2 linked regions of the Cellvibrio sp. PSBB006 genome follow. The main gene of each other region encodes a partner of the protein of the gene in region 2 in a complex. Links are inferred from orthologs where the notes say so. Each region holds a gene or a part of one and is shown on either strand. Other genes may lie near its edges. The genes, in order: CBR65_RS02695 and smc.

What was found.
Region 1: the proteins of smc (region 2) and CBR65_RS02695 are in contact, whole or in part, in a crystal structure (PDB 3ZGX), measured with the Bacillus subtilis proteins. The link is inferred for Cellvibrio sp. PSBB006 from one-to-one orthologs.

Annotation. Positions count from the first base shown.
Region 1 is NZ_CP021382.1:568,157-579,705, reverse strand. Bases 1-2,785 are described here. They hold CBR65_RS02695 (ScpA family protein), read right to left. Parts: upstream 1,931-2,785; coding sequence 1,070-1,930; downstream 1-1,069. Other genes in these bases: CBR65_RS02690 (L-threonylcarbamoyladenylate synthase), read right to left, coding at 2,115-2,741; scpB (SMC-Scp complex subunit ScpB), read right to left, coding at 114-1,073. In the rest of the region: CBR65_RS02685 (PHP domain-containing protein), read right to left, coding at 2,797-3,633; CBR65_RS02680 (VC0807 family protein), read left to right, coding at 3,716-4,540; CBR65_RS02675 (YciI family protein), read left to right, coding at 4,580-4,879; CBR65_RS02670 (TIGR04211 family SH3 domain-containing protein), read left to right, coding at 4,921-5,622; CBR65_RS02665 (peptidylprolyl isomerase), read left to right, coding at 5,659-6,300; CBR65_RS02660 (pyridoxine 5'-phosphate synthase), read left to right, coding at 6,297-7,061; CBR65_RS02655 (CBS domain-containing protein), read left to right, coding at 7,140-7,553; CBR65_RS02650 (RNA methyltransferase), read left to right, coding at 7,672-8,439; CBR65_RS02645 (ammonium transporter), read right to left, coding at 8,514-9,827; CBR65_RS02640 (DUF3488 and transglutaminase-like domain-containing protein), read right to left, coding at 10,231-11,549. UniProt on the Bacillus subtilis protein: Participates in chromosomal partition during cell division. May act via the formation of a condensin-like complex containing Smc and ScpB that pull DNA away from mid-cell into both cell halves.
Region 2 is NZ_CP021382.1:1,040,312-1,048,830, reverse strand. Bases 1-4,029 are described here. They hold smc (chromosome segregation protein SMC), read left to right. Parts: upstream 1-319; coding sequence 320-3,829; downstream 3,830-4,029. Other genes in these bases: zipA (cell division protein ZipA), read left to right, coding at 3,897-4,029. Outside these bases: more of zipA, read left to right, coding at 4,030-5,102; NAD-dependent DNA ligase LigA, read left to right, coding at 5,172-7,223; CBR65_RS04275 (transglycosylase SLT domain-containing protein), read left to right, coding at 7,223-7,837; CBR65_RS04270 (hypothetical protein), read left to right, coding at 7,886-8,311; hemB (porphobilinogen synthase), read left to right, coding at 8,330-8,519. UniProt on the Bacillus subtilis protein: Required for chromosome condensation and partitioning.

The sequences.
Region 1 (11,549 bases), 470 kb from region 2 along the record:
GCGTGTTTTCTTGCTGTTTACGGGTCGATCGGACGCTGCCGGTTTACCTGATTTGCGCGGCTTGTCGGATGGATCTTGATGGGGATTTTTTACCATAGGCTAGTGCAACAAGATTAGTCGTTGCGAGGCTCCTCGTCCTCATTCGCGGCGTCTGCCGCAGGGTTGGTGTCTGTTGTGTCGCTCAGCGTCGCCTTGTCATCGACAAGGTCCTGGGGCGAGTCTTCAATCACTTCAAAGGCATCTTCACCTTCGACAAACTCTTCGAGACTGTCTTCGGTTGCGGCGTCTTCAGTAGCAGCGTCAGGGTTATCCGGGATAGGCGCATCGGTATCCGGCTCACCTAATCCTTCCTCATCGCCACCCAGATTGAGCACGGGGTTCATTTCATCCAGATCGCGAATTTCGCTTAAGGATGGCAGGTCTTCCAGGCTTTTCAGGTTGAAGTAATCGAGAAACTGGCGTGTGGTGGCATAAAGTGATGGCCGCCCCGGCACATCGCGATGGCCGACGACCTTGACCCACTCACGCTCCATCAATGTTTTCATGATGTGCGAACTCACCGCGACACCACGAATTTCCTCAATATCACCACGGGTAATCGGTTGACGATAGGCAATCAACGACAGGGTTTCCAGCAGCGCACGGGAGTATTTTTGCGGTTTCTCTTCCCACATACGATTGACCCAGGGAGCAAGCCCCTCACGCACCTGGAAACGCCAACCGGACGCGACTTCTTTCAGCTCGAAGCCGCGCTCCTCACAAGCGGTTTCTATCGCCTGCAAAGCAGCCAATACCTCTTCTTTGGTGGGTGCGACTTTTTCATCAAATAATTCCAGCAGCCGCGCCACGGTCAGCGGCTGACCTGCTGCGAGCAGCGCACCTTCGATAATCTTGCGCAATTGTTCCTGGTCAACGGAGAGCGAATGGGGGTTGACGGCGGGGCTGTCTTCCTCGCTACCTTCATCCACGTCCTCATCACGATCTTCTTCGCGACCGCTCTCTTCCAGGTTTTCATTGTCCGGCTCGAATTCGTCGAGTTCCGATGTAATTTCGTCAGTATTTTCTATGGTCATGACATGCGAGCTTTTACGTGTATTGGTCCAAAAGATTCACTCTGTACAATTTCTACCAGCGATTCCTTGATTAATTCCATCACCGCCAGGAAGGTCACCACAACCCCCAGGCGCCCTTCTTCAATCCTGAACAGACTGACAAAAGGAACAAAATGGTTGTGCGCCAGTTTATCCAGTACCTGGGCCATACGTTCACGGGTGGAGAGTTTTTCACGTGATACATGGTGACTTTCAAACATATCGGCACGCCGCAGCACCTCGGACAGTGCCAGTAGGAGTTCCTGCAATTCAACATCCGGCTCCGGGCGCGTAAGGTTACGGTCCGGTGCCTGGGCGGTAGCCTGATAGACATCGCGTCCGATGCGCGGCAACTTATCTACATCTTCAGCAGCCTGTTTGAAGCGCTCATATTCCTGCAAACGGCGAATCAATGAAGCGCGGGGATCTTCACCCTCTTCCTCTTCTTCCGCCGAACGCGGCAGCAACATGCGCGATTTAATTTCCGCCAACATCGCTGCCATCACCAGATATTCGGCAGCCAATTCAAACTGGTGCGCTTCCATGAGGTCCACATAGGCCATGTATTGACTGGTGATTTCAGAGACATTGATATCGAGGATATCGATGTTCTGGCGCCGGATCAGATAGAGCAGTAAATCCAATGGCCCCTCGAAGGCTTCGAGGAAAACCTCAAGAGCATCCGGCGGGATGTAGAGATCCTGAGGTAACTGGGTATAGGCCTTGCCGTGAACCATGGCAAAAGGCATTTCAGCCTGACTGGGGCGATGAGGAGTTCCGTGGCTATCTCCCGGTTGCGCTTCGGGCGCAGGCGGCGTGGAAGACGAATCGGTCGTCACTTCGCCAGCCTCGTCGAGGGTATCGCTGATAGGATTATTCACAAAGAGAGATCCACATTAACCACGGAAGCGCCCGAAACGACAAAAAACTACACACCCCGGGCGGATTGAGGGGGGCATTATAGCCATTATTACGCAGTGGTGACAGCACCGCGGGAAATCCCTAACAAGCATTTAAAATCAATTAATTAGCAGCGAAATCTGAGAAATCACCTTTACCCTGGCGAATCAGTTCCGGTGTATCCCCGGTCAGGTCGATGACGGTGGTGGGCTCTATGCCGCAATAGCCGCCATCAATAACCAGTTCAACGTGATGCTCCAGCGTATCGCGAATGTCGTAAGGGTCGCTCAGGGGAAATTCATCCCCGGGCAGGAGCAGGCTGCTGGTCATCAGAGGTTCGCCCAGCTCTTCCATCAAGGCCAGCGCAATCTTGTTGTCGGGAACACGCAATCCGATGGTTTTGCGTTTAGGGTGCATCAAACGACGTGGCACTTCGGCGGTGCCCTCCAGAATGAAGGTATAAGGTCCGGGCGTATGGTTTTTCAATAACCGAAAAACCCGATTATCAACACGGGCATAAGTCGCCAGCTCTGAAAGGTCGCGGCACATCAGGGTGAAGTTGTGATGTTTATCGAGTTGACGCATAGCACGGATGCGATCCAGCGCCATCTTGTCGCCAATGTGGCAGCCCACCGCGTAGGCAGAATCCGTCGGATAGGCAACCAACCCACCTTTACGGATAATATCTACCGCCTGAGTGATCAGGCGGGCTTGCGGGTTATCAGGGTGAATCTGAAAAAACTGCGCCACAGTTACTCCTTACATTTCTTCTTGTCTATTGTGTTTGCCGGCTGCTTGACGCAGCTTACGCTTGAAATCCCAACAGCTGCCATACCGGGCGGCAACGCGTGGGTAATACACCGAAATTGCCCAATTCCTGCCAGGGTTGGTCGGGCATATGAAAATCACTGCCGCAAGATGCATAAAGTTGATTCGCTTCAGCGATACGCGCTAGATCCTCTGCGACGCCGGCAGCCTGTTGACCGCTGATAACTTCCAACGCATCGCCCCCAGCAGCGGCAAAGTCACCGATCAGCGCGCACATCTTGGTTCGCGTCAGATCATATTTGCAGGGGTGCGCTAACACCGCAACCCCTGCCGCAGCGTGAATCCATTCAATAACAGTGGACATCACAGGCCACTGATATTTCACATCGGCAGGCTTTCCGGCACCGAGATATTTCTTGAATGCCGCATTCATATTAGCTACAGCACCGATATTCACTAACCATTGGGCAAAATGAGGGCGCCCCACCAACGCATCACCAGCCAAGGTTTGCGCGCCCTCCAGCGCATCGGAAAAGCCGGCTTTTTGCAGGCGTTCTGCAATCGCCAGCGCGCGTTGGGTACGGGCATCCTGTTGAGCGGTAATGGCATCTCGTAATGAGGAACTTGCAGTATCTACACCCAGTCCCACAATATGCGCGCCATTCCGGCCCCACTGGCTGGAAAATTCGATTCCATTGATAAGCTGCACACCTTGTTGACTGGCCGCTTGCCGGGCGCTCGCCAAACCGGCTATGGTATCGTGATCTGTCAACGCCAGTACGTCGACGCCTTTCGCTTTAGCCCTCGACAACAAGGCATCAGGGCTTAAAATACCGTCCGACTGATTACTGTGACAGTGAAGATCAAAAATCAAACCGAATTCCTTACACGTCTAGTGGTACACAGGGATGGAAGCAGGAGGCGGATCAGGTCAATAACAAGGGACAAAGCTTGTTATGACGCAACCTATTATGACACCGGTAATGACAATGACTGAAACCGTTTCTGACAACAAAGTGGAAAATACCGTGAATTCCGACAACTCTTCTCCAAATACCACGGGTTCGCCGGATAAAACCAACGCGCGCAAACCGAAAAAAGAAAACCTGCTGTTCAATATTCTGTTGAATATTGTGATTCCCACCTTGATCCTGATGAAACTCAGCGGCGAACAGCATTTGGGGACACAGTGGGCCGTGGTGGTTGCGCTCGCCTTTCCGATTACTTACGGTTTGCGCGACTTTTTCATCAATCGCAAATTTAATATTTTCTCAGCGCTGGGTTTTATCAGCGTGCTGCTTACCGGCGGCATCAGCCTGCTGCAACTGGACCCGCAATATATTGCGATCAAGGAAGCCGCCATCCCCGGCCTGATCGGCCTTGTGACATTGATTTCGATTAAAACACCCTATCCTCTCGTCAAAACCTTTCTCTACAACGACACCGTTCTGAAGGTCGACAAGATTGCGGCGGCGCTCAAGCAAAACGGCACCGAAGCAGCCTTCGAAAAAACCTTGAAAAACGCTTCCTTTCTGGTCGCCGGTTCGTTCTTTTTATCATCCGCACTGAACTATATCCTGGCGAAGATGTTGGTGGTCAGTGCGCCAGGCACCGAAGCCTTCAATGCGGAGCTGGGCAAGATGACAGCGCTCAGCTTTCCAGTTATTGCACTGCCGGTCACCATCTTCATGATGGGAGCAATGTATTACCTGTTCCGCAATATTCATCGGCTTACCCAACTGACGCTCGAAGACATTATCAACGATGGCAGCGCCAACTGACTCTTTTCGGCCAACTAATTTTTTATGTAAGGAACAACCATGCTTTACGCCATCATCAGCGAAGACGTTACCGACAGTTTGGCTTTACGCAAAAGTGCGCGCCCGGATCACCTTGCGCGCCTGCAAGCACTTAAAGATGCCGGGCGTCTTGTACTGGCTGGACCACACCCCTTGATCGATTCCGATAACCCCGGCGATGCCGGCTTTAGTGGCAGTTTGATTGTGGCTGAATTTCCATCCTTACAGGATGCCGAAGCCTGGGCCGCCGCCGACCCCTATGTAGCAGCCGGGGTTTACCAAAAGGTTATCGTCAAGCCGTTTAAAAAAGTTTTGCCATAACACATCATCTTCACCTCGCTGACAACAGGAACTGAATCGCCGTGAAAAAAAACCTGCTTATTCCGCCATCAATGCGCCTGGCTTTGATTTGCTCACTGATCTCGGTGGTGGTTTCACTGAATGTGTTTGCGCAAGCCAATGTGCGCTACATTTCTGACGTGATGTATGTGCCGCTACGTGCCGGCATGAGTAACAACACGGAAGTCGTAAAGGCGGCGCTGACCAGCGGAACACGTTTGCGTCTGGTTCGCGAAGAACAGGACGCGAGCAATGACGCCTGGGCATTGGTGGAGACAACCGATGGGGTACAAGGTTGGATTCGTACCCAGCACCTGATTAATGAACCGACAGCGGCCATTAAGCTTGAGCGGGTCAATGCCCAATTGGCTAAAGCCTCATCCTCGGCGAAAGAAGCTCTGGAACGCCAAAAAGCACACGATCAATTACAGGTCGAACATGAAACCTTGCAGCAGGAATATCAAGCGCTAATAGAGAACACAGAGAGCCTGCGTCAAACCTCCGCTGCGGCAGTGGATCTGGAGCAAGAAAACCAGCGTATCCACGAAAATAATCAGTTGTTACAAACGCGAGTGGATGTATTGCAAGCGGAGAACGAGCAATTGCGCGATGCTGAGCGCTACAACCAGTGGGTATATGGTGCGGGCTTGTTAATTTGTGGGGTCATTTTGTCTTTCCTGTTACAAGCGCTGGGCAAACGCAAGCGGCAGTCAGAATGGCGTTGATGTGAGATGTGGAGATTACTAATGAGTTACAAGGTTATGCAAAAAACAATGGCAATTTTGCTGCTAAGTCTGGTGTCTTCACTGGTGGCTGCACAACAAAACCCTCAGGTGTCTTTAAAAACCGATCTGGGCACTATTGTGATAGAACTTTATCCGAAGGAAGCGCCGATCACCGTGGCAAATTTCCTTGCGTACGTCGACAGTAAATTTTATGACGGCACCATCTTTCATCGCGTCATTCCCGGTTTTGTGGTTCAGGGCGGCGGTATGAATTTTGAATTTGCGGGGAAAGCCACCCGCGATCCAATAAAGAATGAATCCAATAACGGTTTAAAGAACGACTATAAAACCCTGTCAATGGCCCGCACTAACGATCCCGACAGCGCCACCTCGCAATTTTTTATTAACCTGCGAGCCAATCCTTCATTGGATGCCAAAGAAAATAAACCCGGTTACGCCGTTTTCGGTAAGGTCGTGGAAGGCATGGATGTTGTAGAAAAAATTGTGGCTGAGCCACGCGGGATGTTCCGCGCTTTTCCCGACGCGCCCAATTATGCAGTGCGCATCCTCAGCGCTACGCGCCTGGACAAAAGCAATCAAAGTGCAACAGGTCAAACGGAAAGGAAAGACCCACTGAAAAACAACAATGTCAGTGACGCGCTGGTGCCACGCTCATGAGCCGCACAGCATTAAGCGTTAACCTGAATAAGATTGCCTTAATTCGTAACTCTCGTCCGGGCAATTACCCCGACCTGGTGAGTCATGCCGAGATCTGTCTCGCCGCTGGTGCTGACGGCCTGACGGTTCACCCGCGCCCGGACCAACGACACATTCGTCCCGGCGATGTCTATGTGTTGTCAGAACTGGTACGCGACAAAGGCACCATCGAATTTAATATCGAAGGTAATCCTTACGCGGAATCGATGGGAAGCTTTCCTGGCTTTATTAAATTGGTGCGTGATACGCGACCACACCAATGCACGCTGGTACCCGATAACAATGATCAATTAACTTCAGATCACGGTTTTGATTTGCATAGGTCCGGCGCGCAATTGCGCCCTTTGATCCGGGAATTGCAGGACATCGGGGTACGTGTCAGCCTGTTTATGGACCCGGACATCGACCAAATCAGTTTGGCCAAGGATATAGGTGCAGACCGTATCGAGTTGTACACCGGCCCTTATGCCGAAGCATTCAAGCATCAAGATGCTGAATTCGACGTGCTTTTCAAACGCTATTTTGATGCCGCTGTTCACGCACAAAAAATCGGTATCGGCCTGAATGCCGGACATGACCTGAATCTGCAAAACCTGCCCATGTTTCGAATGGTCCCTGACTTGCTGGAAGTGTCTATCGGCCACGCATTAACTGTCGACGCCATCGCGATGGGATTGGACAAAGCCGTGCGTGCCTACAAAACATTATGTGAGGACGTATAACAAAGACTTGAATTACGGCGGAAATGTACGCGGTTGTGGTCTAAGCTTTTAACTGAGTACTCAGTGGAGGATCACGCAATGCCATCCATTCTTGTCAAAGATTATATGCAGCATAATGCGCACGCCATTCTCGTCTCCGCCAATGTAGAACAAGTCGTTGATCACCTGCTCACCAACAACCTCACCGGCGCGCCGGTTATTGATGCAAACCGGCAAGTTGTTGGCTTCGTGTCAGAACAGGATTGCATAAAGGAGATGCTTAATAGCGCGTTTTTCTGTGATGAGCCGCCCCCCGTCACCAGCATCATGCGCAAGGATGTTCTGACCGTCACACCGGACACGTCAATTCTTGAAATAGCTGAAACCATGTTGTTGAACAAACCTAAAAACTACCCGGTGGTAGTCAATGGCAAACTGGTGGGTCTTATCAATCGACGATTAATTTTGCACGCGTTAATGCACAACGATGAAGCGCGCTATGTGCGGTATTGATTAACCTGTTTTAAAATAAGAATCGCTGCAAGAACAAAAGCGCTGCTGAATCTTTCACGTCACACACCCTGATCGGGATATAATCCGCATCCCGATCACTTACACCCCTATAGCCTCCATGAACAAAACCGATAGCGAAACCTACCGCGACAAAAAACGTTTTTTTGAAAATCTGCTCACCGTATACGGCCGCAAGCCTGTGCTTGAAGCCTTACAAGACCCAGCGGTAGGCATTTATCGTCTGCATTTGGCAGACAGCAATAAGTCGGCAGATATTCTTGATGACATCATCGCTATAGCGCAGGAAAAAGGCGCTGAGATTGTTTATCACTCGCGCGCAGCGCTATCGCGTATATCCAAAAATGCGAAACAGGATCAGGGCGTAGCAGCTGATCTGGAACTGCGCGGCTACAAAACCTACGAAGCATTTATCAAGGAAAGCCCATCAACGTCTTTCACCTTACTGGCACTGGACGGCGTCAATAACCCGCAGAATCTGGGCATGATTATCCGCTCAGCCTGCGCGGGAAATATCAATGGCATTTTATTGCCACAAAAAGGCAGTGCGCAGATTGACCCACTGGTCATCAAAGCCAGTGCCGGCACCTTGTTTCGTGCGCCGATATTGCGTTGTAATAGCCTGGCAAGTGCGCTCAAGGATTTTCAACAACGCGGCGTGGATATCTGTTGCCTCTCATCCCATGCGTCTGAGACCCTGAAAGACTTTCACCCGAAGAGCGCGTGTATTTATGTATTAGGCAATGAGACTGAAGGTGTATCGCAAGAGGTTGAAAAACTCTGCAACCAGCGCGTGCGCATTCCGATGAATAACGGCGTGGAATCCCTGAATGTTGCCGTGACGGCAGCATTGATTGCTTTTCGCTAATGAGAATGCGATCCCCGGAAAACAAAACGCCATGACAACCGCCGGCTGCCATGGCGTTTTTTTATGCGCCTGTATTAAAGCTTATAACCATCCTCTTCGTGCAAGCTGATATCGAGCCCCACCATCTCTTCTTCTTTGGTTACTCGTAAACCAGCGGTCAATACACCCGTGATCTTCAGCAAAATATAGGTGACCACAGCGGTATAAACAAAAGTGACGATCACGCCGATAAACTGAACGCCCAATTGTTCACCGATGCTGTTAATTCCTTCCGCAAAACCTTGGCCGCTGAATACACCCAGTTCGGTAGAAGCAAATATGCCAGCCAGGATAGTCCCCAGAACACCGCCGACACCGTGGACTGGAAACACATCGAGCGAATCGTCGATCTTCCACACACGCTTGATCAATTGCGTCATAAAGAAACACACCACACCGGCACACAAACCGATAATCAAAGCACCGCCCGGGCCAACATAACCCGAGGCCGGGGTGATGGTTCCCAAACCAGCGACCATGCCGGTCACAATACCCAGGACGCTGGGCTTACGGAATTTGATCCATTCGATGGTCATCCAGGCCAGGGAGCCGGCCGCTGCGGAGATATGTGTGACCAGCATCGCCATGGTGGCATTGCCATTCGCTGCCAGTGCACTGCCCGCGTTAAAACCAAACCAACCGACCCAGAGCATGCCTGCGCCAGTGACGGTCATGGTCATGTTATGCGGTGGCATGGGCGTCGTCGGAAAGCCGCTGCGATTACCCATAACCAGCGCTGCCACCAGGGCGGCGACACCAGCAGTAATATGCACCACCGTACCACCGGCAAAATCCAGCAGCCCCATATTGAATAGCCAGCCATTACCGCTCCACACCCAATGGCATACCGGTACATACACGGCGAATAACCAGAGCGCGGAAAACAGCAACATGGAAGAAAACTTCATGCGCTCGGCAAAGGCGCCCACGATCAATGCCGGCGTAATAATGGCAAAGGTCATTTGAAAGGTGGCGAATAGACTCTCGGGAATGTCGCCCCACAAGGCATCCTCACCGACCGAAGCCAGAAATACTTTGCTGAAGTCACCGATATAAGCGTTGCCATCACCGAAACTGAGGCTATAGCCGGCAATCATCCACAACAACGACATCAAGCAGGCGATGGCAAAACATTGCATTAATACAGATAACACGTTTCTGACCCGCACCAGACCACCGTAAAACAATGACAGGCCGGGCAAGGTCATGAATAACACCAGAGCGGTGGCAGTGAGTATCCAGGCCGTGTTGGCCCCGTCAACGCCGTCCAGAGCCCAGGCGGCGGGAGCAGCCATGAGGATGGCGGCGAGGGTTGAGAAAGAGAAAAGCGCACGGGCGACGTTTTTCATGATCACTCCTTATAGTTGTATGCTCATCTGCTAGCAGCGAGCTGTAAGATCACCATAAATGCCCCACTTTGAATCACCAACGATAGCGATAAGGTTGAATAACCTGACAAGTTGTCAACAAATGGGTTTTATCGATTGATATTTTGGTTAAACGAGGTGCAAACCTCATAATTCCGCAACAGTTTTGTGCAGATAATTCGGCTCAGCAAGAATTACGCCAAATCAATAATTTATTTAAATTCAAAGACTTGCAAGATACGAGGATGAATAACGGCCCCAGGATCGCACCAAAATAAGACAGCTATCCATATGAATGCACAATAAAAATGCACATCAATAATAAGAAGCACAATATATGCGCAAGCAAGTGTGCATGCGCCCTGTTGATGCCCATTATGGTGAATCAGGAGGAAAGGCCGGGTCGAACCACAAAACGTGTAACGGCACGCTTAAGATCAACCAATGCAGCTTGATTGCCCGCATAGCTGGCCCATTCGTAAAGTTCGGTGATGGTATACAAAGGTGTCGATAAATCTGGTCGCTGCTGCGACACCCGCTGCGCAAAATCTCGCGGTGCTTCGCCCGGCTGCCGGGAGAACCCGGAACGGGCCAACTTATTACAAAAGCGTTGATAGTAACGATCTGCTGGATAATGGTACCGCTTGCGCTGCCCCCACAACAGAAACAGCATAATGGCACCGATGATCAGTGCACCCGCCACCAAAACAAACAACGCAATGCGCCAGATATCCATACCACCGAGCAAGCGCTCAAGGAATGCGCCCTGTGTTTCAGCGTTGTATCCCAGAACCCAGCGGCTCCAGAGATAATTAAAACCCTCCCACCGCAAGCGCAGGGTATTGAGTAGCGAAATCCCGCTCACGAAGGAATTGTCGAGTAGTTGGATATCTTCTTCCTCTAATGAAAAATCTACCCCCTGCTCTATGCGTTCAGGCGCCACGGCTGCCGTCGGATCAATCCTGACCCAGCCGCGTCCCGGCAACCATACCTCGCTCCAGGCATGCGCCTCACGCTGACGCACGGCGTAATAATTCTCCAGGGGATTGTATTCACCGCCTTGGTACCCCACGACAACTCGAGCGGGTATACCGGCGGCGCGCATAAAGAATACAAAACTACTGGCAAAGTGTTCGCAAAAACCCTTCTGAGTCTGCCAAAGAAACTCATCCACACTTTCCTGGCCAAGGATGGGAGGCTGAAGGGTATAACGAAAGCTGGCATTGTAATGCTGTAGTAACCGCTCAATCAGAGCTTCCGCCGAACCTGCCTCCCGTTGCCATTGTTCGGCAATTTCCCGGGTACGCGGGTTACTACCACCAGGTAATTGCAGCGCTTGCCGTCGTTGCCAATCCTCCAATTGATCCGCTTGGTAGCTGAAAGCCAAAGACGATGTGATGCGATACTGGATACGTTGGGTAATAGGCCTTTTGCGTTGCAGGTTTAGTTCTTGGGTTAATCCCGCCTCACTGTCCCATTGCTGAGGTGCCGTCAAGGAAAGCAACCAGGGTTGCTGTGTTGGCTCGATAATGACTTGATAACGATACTCTCTCCCCTCATACCGCAGCTCATCGCGCCAATCAGCCCGCTCCTGTTCCTGCCAGTTAATGTTGGCGCGGGATATCTGAGCGTTCGACTGCGACCAGCGGCGCCCGTCGAAATGGGAGAATACCAGTCCTCGCCAATACAGCTCGGACTGGGGTG
Region 2 (8,519 bases):
AAGAGTGGTGTCCTCCATCTCTGCCGGCAGCGGCTGTATAAACCTCCGTACGCGCTGTCGGGCAGAAAATCCTGCGAAAAACACGTTTTGTCTGTGAAACAACCCCGAAGGCGGGGTGTAAAGCGCAGTGCAAGTGTGTAGAATTCTGGCCTTTATGCGGTTGTTGGACTGATCCTTTAGACTGCTCAAAAAATATAACGAAATCAAATAGCTAGCTCGTTGCTTTCACACGGCGATGAAGATCTACCGAGGTTTCGTCAAGTTTGGCTGTTAGCGCCATTTTTTTAAGCAAATTTGATTACAAGAGCGACACGGACATATGCGGCTAAAGTGCATCAAGCTGGCAGGCTTTAAATCCTTCGTTGACCCGACGACGGTTAACTTTCCCAGCAATCTTTGCGCGGTGGTAGGCCCTAACGGTTGTGGCAAATCCAATATTATCGACGCCGTGCGTTGGGTAATGGGTGAATCTTCCGCGAAGAATCTGCGCGGCGAAAACATGACCGACGTTATCTTCAATGGGTCCAGTGGTCGCAAGCCCATCGGCCAGGCCTCCATTGAATTGGTGTTTGACAATAGCGACGGGACTCTCCTCGGCGAATACGCCAGCTTCACCGAAATATCGATCAAACGTAAAGTGACCCGCGACGGGCAAAACCTTTACTATCTCAACGGCGCCAAATGCCGCCGCCGCGATATCACCGACATCTTCCTCGGCACCGGTCTCGGTCCGCGCAGTTACGCCATCATCGAACAGGGCATGATCTCTCGCTTGATTGAAGCCAAGCCGGAAGATCTGCGGGTTTACATCGAAGAAGCGGCAGGCATCTCCAAATACAAGGAGCGTCGCCGTGATACGGAAAACCGTATTCGCCGAACCATGGAAAACCTTGAGCGCCTGACGGACATTCGCGATGAGTTGGAGCGGCAATTGTCCCGCCTGCAGCGTCAGGCCCAGGCGGCTGAAAAATATACTGAATACAAAAAAGAAGAGCGCTTGCTGAAAGCCCAGGTCCAGGCGCTTAAATACCAGCAGCTGGATCAGCAGGCCAAGGTCAAGCAAGAAGCTATCCGGGATCTGGAACTGCGTATGGAGTCGTTCATCACCAATCAGGTGAATAAAGATACCCAGATCGAAAAATATCGCGCGCAGTACACGGAGCTGGGCGACAAATTCAATGAAGTCCAGGGCCGCTACTATGCTATCGGCGCGGACATCGCACGACTGGAGCAAAGCATTCAGCATGCCCAGGAGCGTTCCCGCCAACTGCAAACTGACCTCGACCAGACCAACCGCGACTGTAAGGAAGCGGAAGAAAGTCTGCTGATCGATGCGCAAAAGGCGGAAGCCTGGGAAGCTGAACTGCTGGAACTGGAGCCGGAACTGGAACTGGTCAAGGCCGCTGAAGAAAGCTCCGGCGATGTACTTTTGGCTTCCGAAGAGGCCATGCAGCGCTGGCAAAACGAGTGGGATGCATTCAACCAGCGCGCGGCCGAGCCGCGTCAGAAAGCGGAAGTGCAGCAATCCCGCATTCAACACCTGGAGCAGGTGCAACAGCGCCTGTTGCAGCGCATTGAAAAGCTCAAAGACGAAAAAGCCAATCTGGTCGATGGCTCTGAGGATGACGAGATCGGTCAACTGACTGAGCAATTGGCAGAGTTGGACCTGGCTGCCGATGAGAAACGCAGCCGTGTTGATGCCCTGACCGAGCAACTCGATCAGCAGCGTAACGACAATAATCGCTTTACTAATGAACTCGATCAGGTGCGCAGCAAACTGCAAAGCATGCGCGGCCGCCATGCTTCGTTAGAAGCGCTGCAACAGGCAGCGCTCGGTGAGAAAAACAAAGCCGTTACCCAATGGCTGGAGACCCAACAGCTACTGAACCAGCCGCGCCTTGCCGAAACCCTCAAGGTAGCTGATGGCTGGGATACTGCCCTGGAAACGGTATTGGGCAATACCTTGCAAGCGGTATGTGTCGACAACCTGGATGCGGTCAAGGATGTGCTGGGTAATCTTACCCAGGGCGAACTTGTGCTGTTTGATACCCAGGCCAGCGTCGCCAGCAGCAACGCAAGCAAGGGTAATTTATTGAGCGCCAAGGTCACAGCACCCTGGGATGTGGCCGGTCTGCTGGATGGCATCTATGCGGCGGACGACCTCGTCGCTGCCTTGCAATTGCGTTCGCAACTGTCCGCCCACGAGTCCGTCATCACCAAAGATGGCATCTGGCTCGGTCCACATTGGTTGCGTGTCGCGCGCGACAGTGATGCCAGCTCCGGTGTCATTGCCCGGCGTCAGGAGCTGGAAGAGTTAAACGCGGCCATTGCGGAGGCGGAGGAGCAGGTTGACTCCCTCAGTCAACAATTGGAGCAGGGTCGCGAGTCGCTCAAGCACATTGAACAACAACGGGAAACCCTGCGTCGCGAAGCAGAAGAGCAGGGCCGTCGCTATGGTGAAGTGCGTTCGCAATTGAGTGCCAAGCAAGTGCGCCTGGAGCAGATCAACATGCGGCGCGAGCGTGCCGAGGCGGAAATCCGCGAAGCGCGCGAGCAAATGGAACAGGAAGCCGAACATTTATCCGAAGCGCGGATGATCCTCAGCGAAGCCATCGAGATGATGGAGCAGGACACGGATCAGCGCGAGAAATTGCTGCAAGAGCGCGATAATATTCGTAGCGGTCTGGATCAGGCGCGGCAGCGTGCCCGTCACGACAAAGACAAAGCCCATGAGCTGGCCATGCGCTATCAGTCGGTAAAAACCCAACTCGATAGCATTCGCTTGGGTATTGGTCGCCTGCGTGAGCAGACAGCGCGGTTGCAGGAACGGCGCGAGCAACTCACCTTATCCCTGAGCGATAACCGCGATCCTATCGAAGAATACAAACTTGAGTTGGAGGCTTGTCTCTCCAAACGTTTGTCAGTGGAAGCGGCATTGACAGAAGCGCGCCGCGAACTGGAGACGGTTGAGCATGAGCTGCGCAATGTTGAACAGGCGCGCAACCGGGCAGAGCAGGAAGTACAGGCTGTGCGTTCGCACCTGGAGCAGGAGCGTCTTGCTGCACAAATGTTTGAGGTTCAGCGTGCGGGTATTGCCCAACAACTGGAAGAAGATAATCTCGACCTCCAACAACTTCTAGCAGAGATGCCTGAAGGTTCCGAGATCAAACCACTGGAAGAAGAACTTGAAAGTGTTGCGGGCAGAATCAATCGTCTGGGCCCGATTAATCTTGCGGCTATCGACGAATACAAAACGGAATCCGAGCGTAAGAATTATCTGGATGCACAGAATGCCGATTTGATGGAGGCACTGGAAACTCTGGAAAACGCGATCAAACGTATTGATCGTGAAACCCGCACCCGCTTCAAGGAAACCTTTGACCAGGTCAACAAAAGTTTGCAGGAACTGTTTCCCAAAGTGTTCGGCGGCGGCCATGCCTACCTGGAACTTACCGGAGAGGATTTACTCGATACCGGTATTGCGATCATGGCGCGCCCGCCAGGCAAACGTAATAGCACCATTCATTTGCTTTCCGGTGGAGAAAAAGCACTCACGGCTATTGCGCTGGTTTTCTCCATCTTCCGCCTGAACCCGGCACCTTTCTGTATGCTGGACGAAGTGGACGCACCTCTGGATGACGCCAACGTCGGTCGCTACGCGCGTATGGTTGAAGAGATGTCTGAACACGTGCAATTTATTTACATCACGCATAACAAGATTGCGATGGAGATGGCCCACCAGCTGATGGGTGTCACCATGCATGAACCCGGTGTTTCGCGTCTGGTTACCGTGGACGTTGACGAGGCGGCAGAACTGGCAGCTATATAACAGCTGCCGGGATTCCACCAGAACCAGTTGCGATTTTATAGATTGAATCTTATCAACGGATAACATCATGCAAGAATGGGTAACCGTCATCATTGTGCTTCTCATCCTCGCGATTTTGCTGGATGGTGTACGGCGCATGCGAATCAATCAGCGGGATAAAATTCGTATGTCCCGCTCCATCCACAAACAGGGCGGCGCTGAAGCAACCAAAGAATACACCAGTGAATTGCCTAACGGCGGTGCCCGTGTTGTGGGTTATCGTGAAGTACCGCAAGGCTCTACTGTTCGCCCACCGCGCAAGCCAGCTGTCCCCGCTAATGCGACGCGTGAGCAACGTCGCGCGCCGGAACAAACCCGACTGAATCTTGATGAAGCTGTGCCCTTGCTGATGGAATCCGTATCCGAAGATGTCCTGATGCGCGATCAAAAAGACGAGCAGGATGCGGTTGCGAAAGTACGTTCAGATAATCAGCGCATCAGTGATCAGCAGCGTATCGAGCCAACATTTTCCGCGCTCGATGGCGAAGAACCCTATGGCAGTGCCACTAATAGCAACTCTCGCACCGCGCAATCTCATCACGATGACGATCATGACGATTATCACTTTGCCGAACGCGGTAGCGAAAGCGATGAACTGGACTACATTGAAACAGATAATCGCGAAGATGACGAATATCCCGACGAGCATGATGCTGAAACAGATGATGTCGATGATGATTACGCCGATGACTACGACGGCGAAGATTATGATGGCGAAGACTACGACGATGACGACGATTATGATGAGGACTACGATGAGTCTGAGGAGGCCCCGGTTTCAACCCAGCCTCCTCAAGAACCGGAAGAAGTCCTGATCATCAATGTGATGTCGATGAAAGGCGAGTTTTTTAATGGTGCGGCACTGTTGGACATCATCCTTAAATGCGGCATGCGCTATGGCGATATGAATATTTTCCATCGCTACAGTGACAATAAAGGCGAGGGCGCCTTGTTATTCAGCATGGCGAATATGGTCAAACCCGGCACCTTCGATCTTGATGCGATGGACAACTTTGAAACACCGGGAGTCAGTCTATTCATGACCTTGCCGATCAATGCCGACAGCATGGCATCTTTTGATTTAATGGCGGATACGGCGCGCGCTATCGCCGAAACCCTCGGCGGTGAACTTAAAGATGAACAGCGCAGTGTTATGACACGGCAAACTATCGAACACTGCCGGCAACGCATTCGCGATTATGAACTGAAAAAACTGTCGCGCAGTCGCCACTAAGCCGACAGCTTTTATTGCACAAGGATGTGTGAAAAACCTTTTGTACAGCCTCTCGGAAGCGCACTACCCATGTCGACACCCGCTCCCAATATTGTCACTGAAGCCGAGCAATTGCGCGCAGAGATTCACGACCACAATTATCGCTACTACGCCCTTGATGAGCCGCAAGTGCCGGATGCGGAATATGACCGCCTGATGCTGCGCCTGCGTGAAATCGAAAGCCAATACCCACAACTGATTACGCCAGATTCACCCACACAACGGGTTGGGGCGGCGCCACTCAGTGCCTTCGCGACTGTACAGCATGAAATGCCCATGTTGTCTCTCGATAACGCGTTCAGTGATGAAGAACTCATCAACTTTAATCGCCGGATTCAGGAGCGGTTAAAGCATACCGATCACATCGAATTTGCCTGTGAAGTCAAGCTGGATGGCATTGCCGTCAGCCTGTTGTATCGCGATGGCATCCTCGTGCGCGGCGCAACGCGCGGCGATGGCGCACGCGGCGAAGACATTACCCAGAATGTGCGTACGATTGATTCCATTCCGCTACGGTTACGCGGCACAGGTTTTCCTTCAGTACTGGAAGTGCGCGGCGAGATTTACATGCCCAAATCCGGTTTTGAAAAAATGAACAACCAGGCGCGGGAGAAAGGTGAAAAACTTTTTGTGAATCCGCGCAATGCCGCAGCGGGAAGCCTGCGTCAATTGGACCCGCGTATTACGGCATCCCGCCCGCTGGAAATGTGTGCCTACAGCGTCGGACTTGTCGACGGCGTGCCGGCTGAACATCCCTGGCCAACCCGCCACAGCGATATTCTTTATGCGTTACGCGACTGGGGTTTCCTGATCAACCGTGAAATGGTCGTGGCAAAAGATATCGATGAATGTATTGCGTATTACCGCAAGATTCAGGATAAACGCATGTCGTTGACCTACGACATTGACGGTATTGTCTTTAAAGTTAATCAGCGTGAGCTGCAAGAAAAATTAGGTTTTATCTCCCGCGCGCCGCGCTGGGCCATTGCCTATAAATTTCCTGCCCAGGAAGAAATGACCCAGTTGCTTGATGTGGAATTCCAGGTAGGGCGCACCGGGGCAGTGACACCTGTAGCCCGCTTGCAACCCGTGTTTGTCGGTGGCGTAACCGTATCCAATGCGACCTTGCACAATCGTGATGAGATCCAGCGACTGGGTTTGAAGATCGGTGATACGGTGATTGTGCGCCGTGCCGGTGATGTGATTCCGCAAATCGTCGGTATTGTCGACACCAAACGTCCCGAAAACGCGCGCGACGTTGTCTTTCCAGACCATTGCCCGGTGTGTGGCTCGCCGGTTGAAACGGTGCCTGGCGAAGCTGTGGCTCGTTGTGATGGTGGTTTGATTTGTCCGGCACAACGCAAAGAAGCGATCAAGCATTTTGCTTCGCGCAAAGCCATGGATGTCGAAGGGCTGGGCGACAAACTGGTCGAGCAATTGGTGGATCAGGGCTATATCAAAGCGGTTGCGGACCTGTATCAGCTGACGCGCGAGCAACTCGCTGGCCTGGAGCGGATGGGTGAAAAATCAGCCGATAATTTATTAAATGCATTGGAAAAAAGTAAGCAAACCACGCTGGAAAAATTTATCTATGCGTTGGGCATTCGTGAAGTCGGTGAAGCAACCGCACGTAATCTCGCGTTACATTTTGGCAACTACGCTGCTTTATCAAATGCCACGGAAGATGCTCTGCAAGAAGTGGCGGATGTCGGCCCGGTGGTTGCTCATTTTGTGGCAGAATTTTTCCAGCAGGAACACAACCGTGAGGCCGTTACTGCTCTAAAAGCGGCGGGTGTAACCTGGGAAGATCGCGATCAGCCGGTGAATACCGCTGATTTGCCACTGAAAGGTTTAACCTACGTATTGACCGGTACCTTGGAAGCCATGAGTCGCGATGATGCAAAGGCACATCTGTTGGCATTGGGAGCCAAGGTCGCGGGCAGCGTATCGGCGAAAACAGATTACGTGGTGGCGGGGCCCGGCGCTGGCTCCAAATTGCAAAAAGCAGAAGAATTGAATATCCCGGTACTGGACGAGGCGGGTTTACTCGCCCTATTACAACAACACCAACGGGCGGTCTGATGCATATCAAAACGATTTTGGTTGGGCTCTTGGTTATCAGCGGCTTTTTACTGGGCGGTTGCGCTAACGTGCCGCCGGCAAAACCCAATAATATTTGCGATATCTTTGACGATAAGTCGGATTGGTACAAATACGCACGCAAGTCGGAAAAACGCTGGGGCTCCACCATTCCGGTGATGATGGCCATCATGTATCAGGAATCGCAGTTTGTGCACAATGCGCGGACTAAACGCACGAAAATCCTGTGGGTGATTCCTGGGCCACGTAAAAGCAGTGCCTTCGGTTATGCGCAGGTGAAAAACGAAACCTGGTACGAATACCAAAAAAGCAGCGGCAATAACTGGTCGCGCCGCGATCGCTATCAGGATGCTGTTGATTTTATCGGCTGGTACAACGCGCAAAGTCAAAAACGCAGCAAAATCCGTTTGAATGACGCTTACAATCTTTATCTGGCGTATCACGAAGGGCACGGCGGTTTTAATCGCGGAACCTACAAGAAAAAAACCTGGTTACGTAACACCGCCCAGCAAGTCGCCAATCGCGCCGCCATGTACTCGCGTCAATTACCGCAGTGTGAGGGTCGCTTGAAGGGCCCCTGGTGGTGGCCGTTTTAACGTTGTTAATAGATAGATGTTCGTTGATAGCACTTCATTGGAGCTTCTATGGATCAAGAGTCAATTGTGTATGGTTGTATCAAAGACGGTTCACCTTTGATGGGTAATGCTGAGCGCATTCGCATTAATCGTGAGGCCATGTTGTCCTTACCTCATGCGGATGAATGGCCATTTTTATCGCAGGAAATGTTTTCCATTCCACAGATCGAAATGCCGACCAGCAGTTATCAAACGGAGGTCATGCATTTCGGTGCTTCCTATAAAGCGGTGGAGTATGAGTGGGATCAGTGGATCGCTCAATTTGAATCCCTGCTGAGCAGGATGTACTGGGTGTCTGCCACGGTGCATCTGGAAACCGAATTGTCGGGCACCCATACCTTTACCTGGGAATCGCAAAGCAGTTATCACAAACCCGGCTCCGGCGATATGCGGGTACGCTGTGAATGGAGCCACGAGGGTTCGTTAAGTTTTTAATTTTAGGTAGAACGCATCATGACTGAAAAAAACCGGTTCACGCCCGAATTTCGTTTTCGTCGTTTACGCCAGTCGACCGCTGTGCGGCAACTGGTGCGTGAAACGCAGTTGACGATGAACGACTTTATCCTGCCGATATTTGTGGAGGAGGGCATTAGTGAACCGGTGGCTATCTCCAGTATGCCGGGCGTGGTGCGTTACCCCGAAG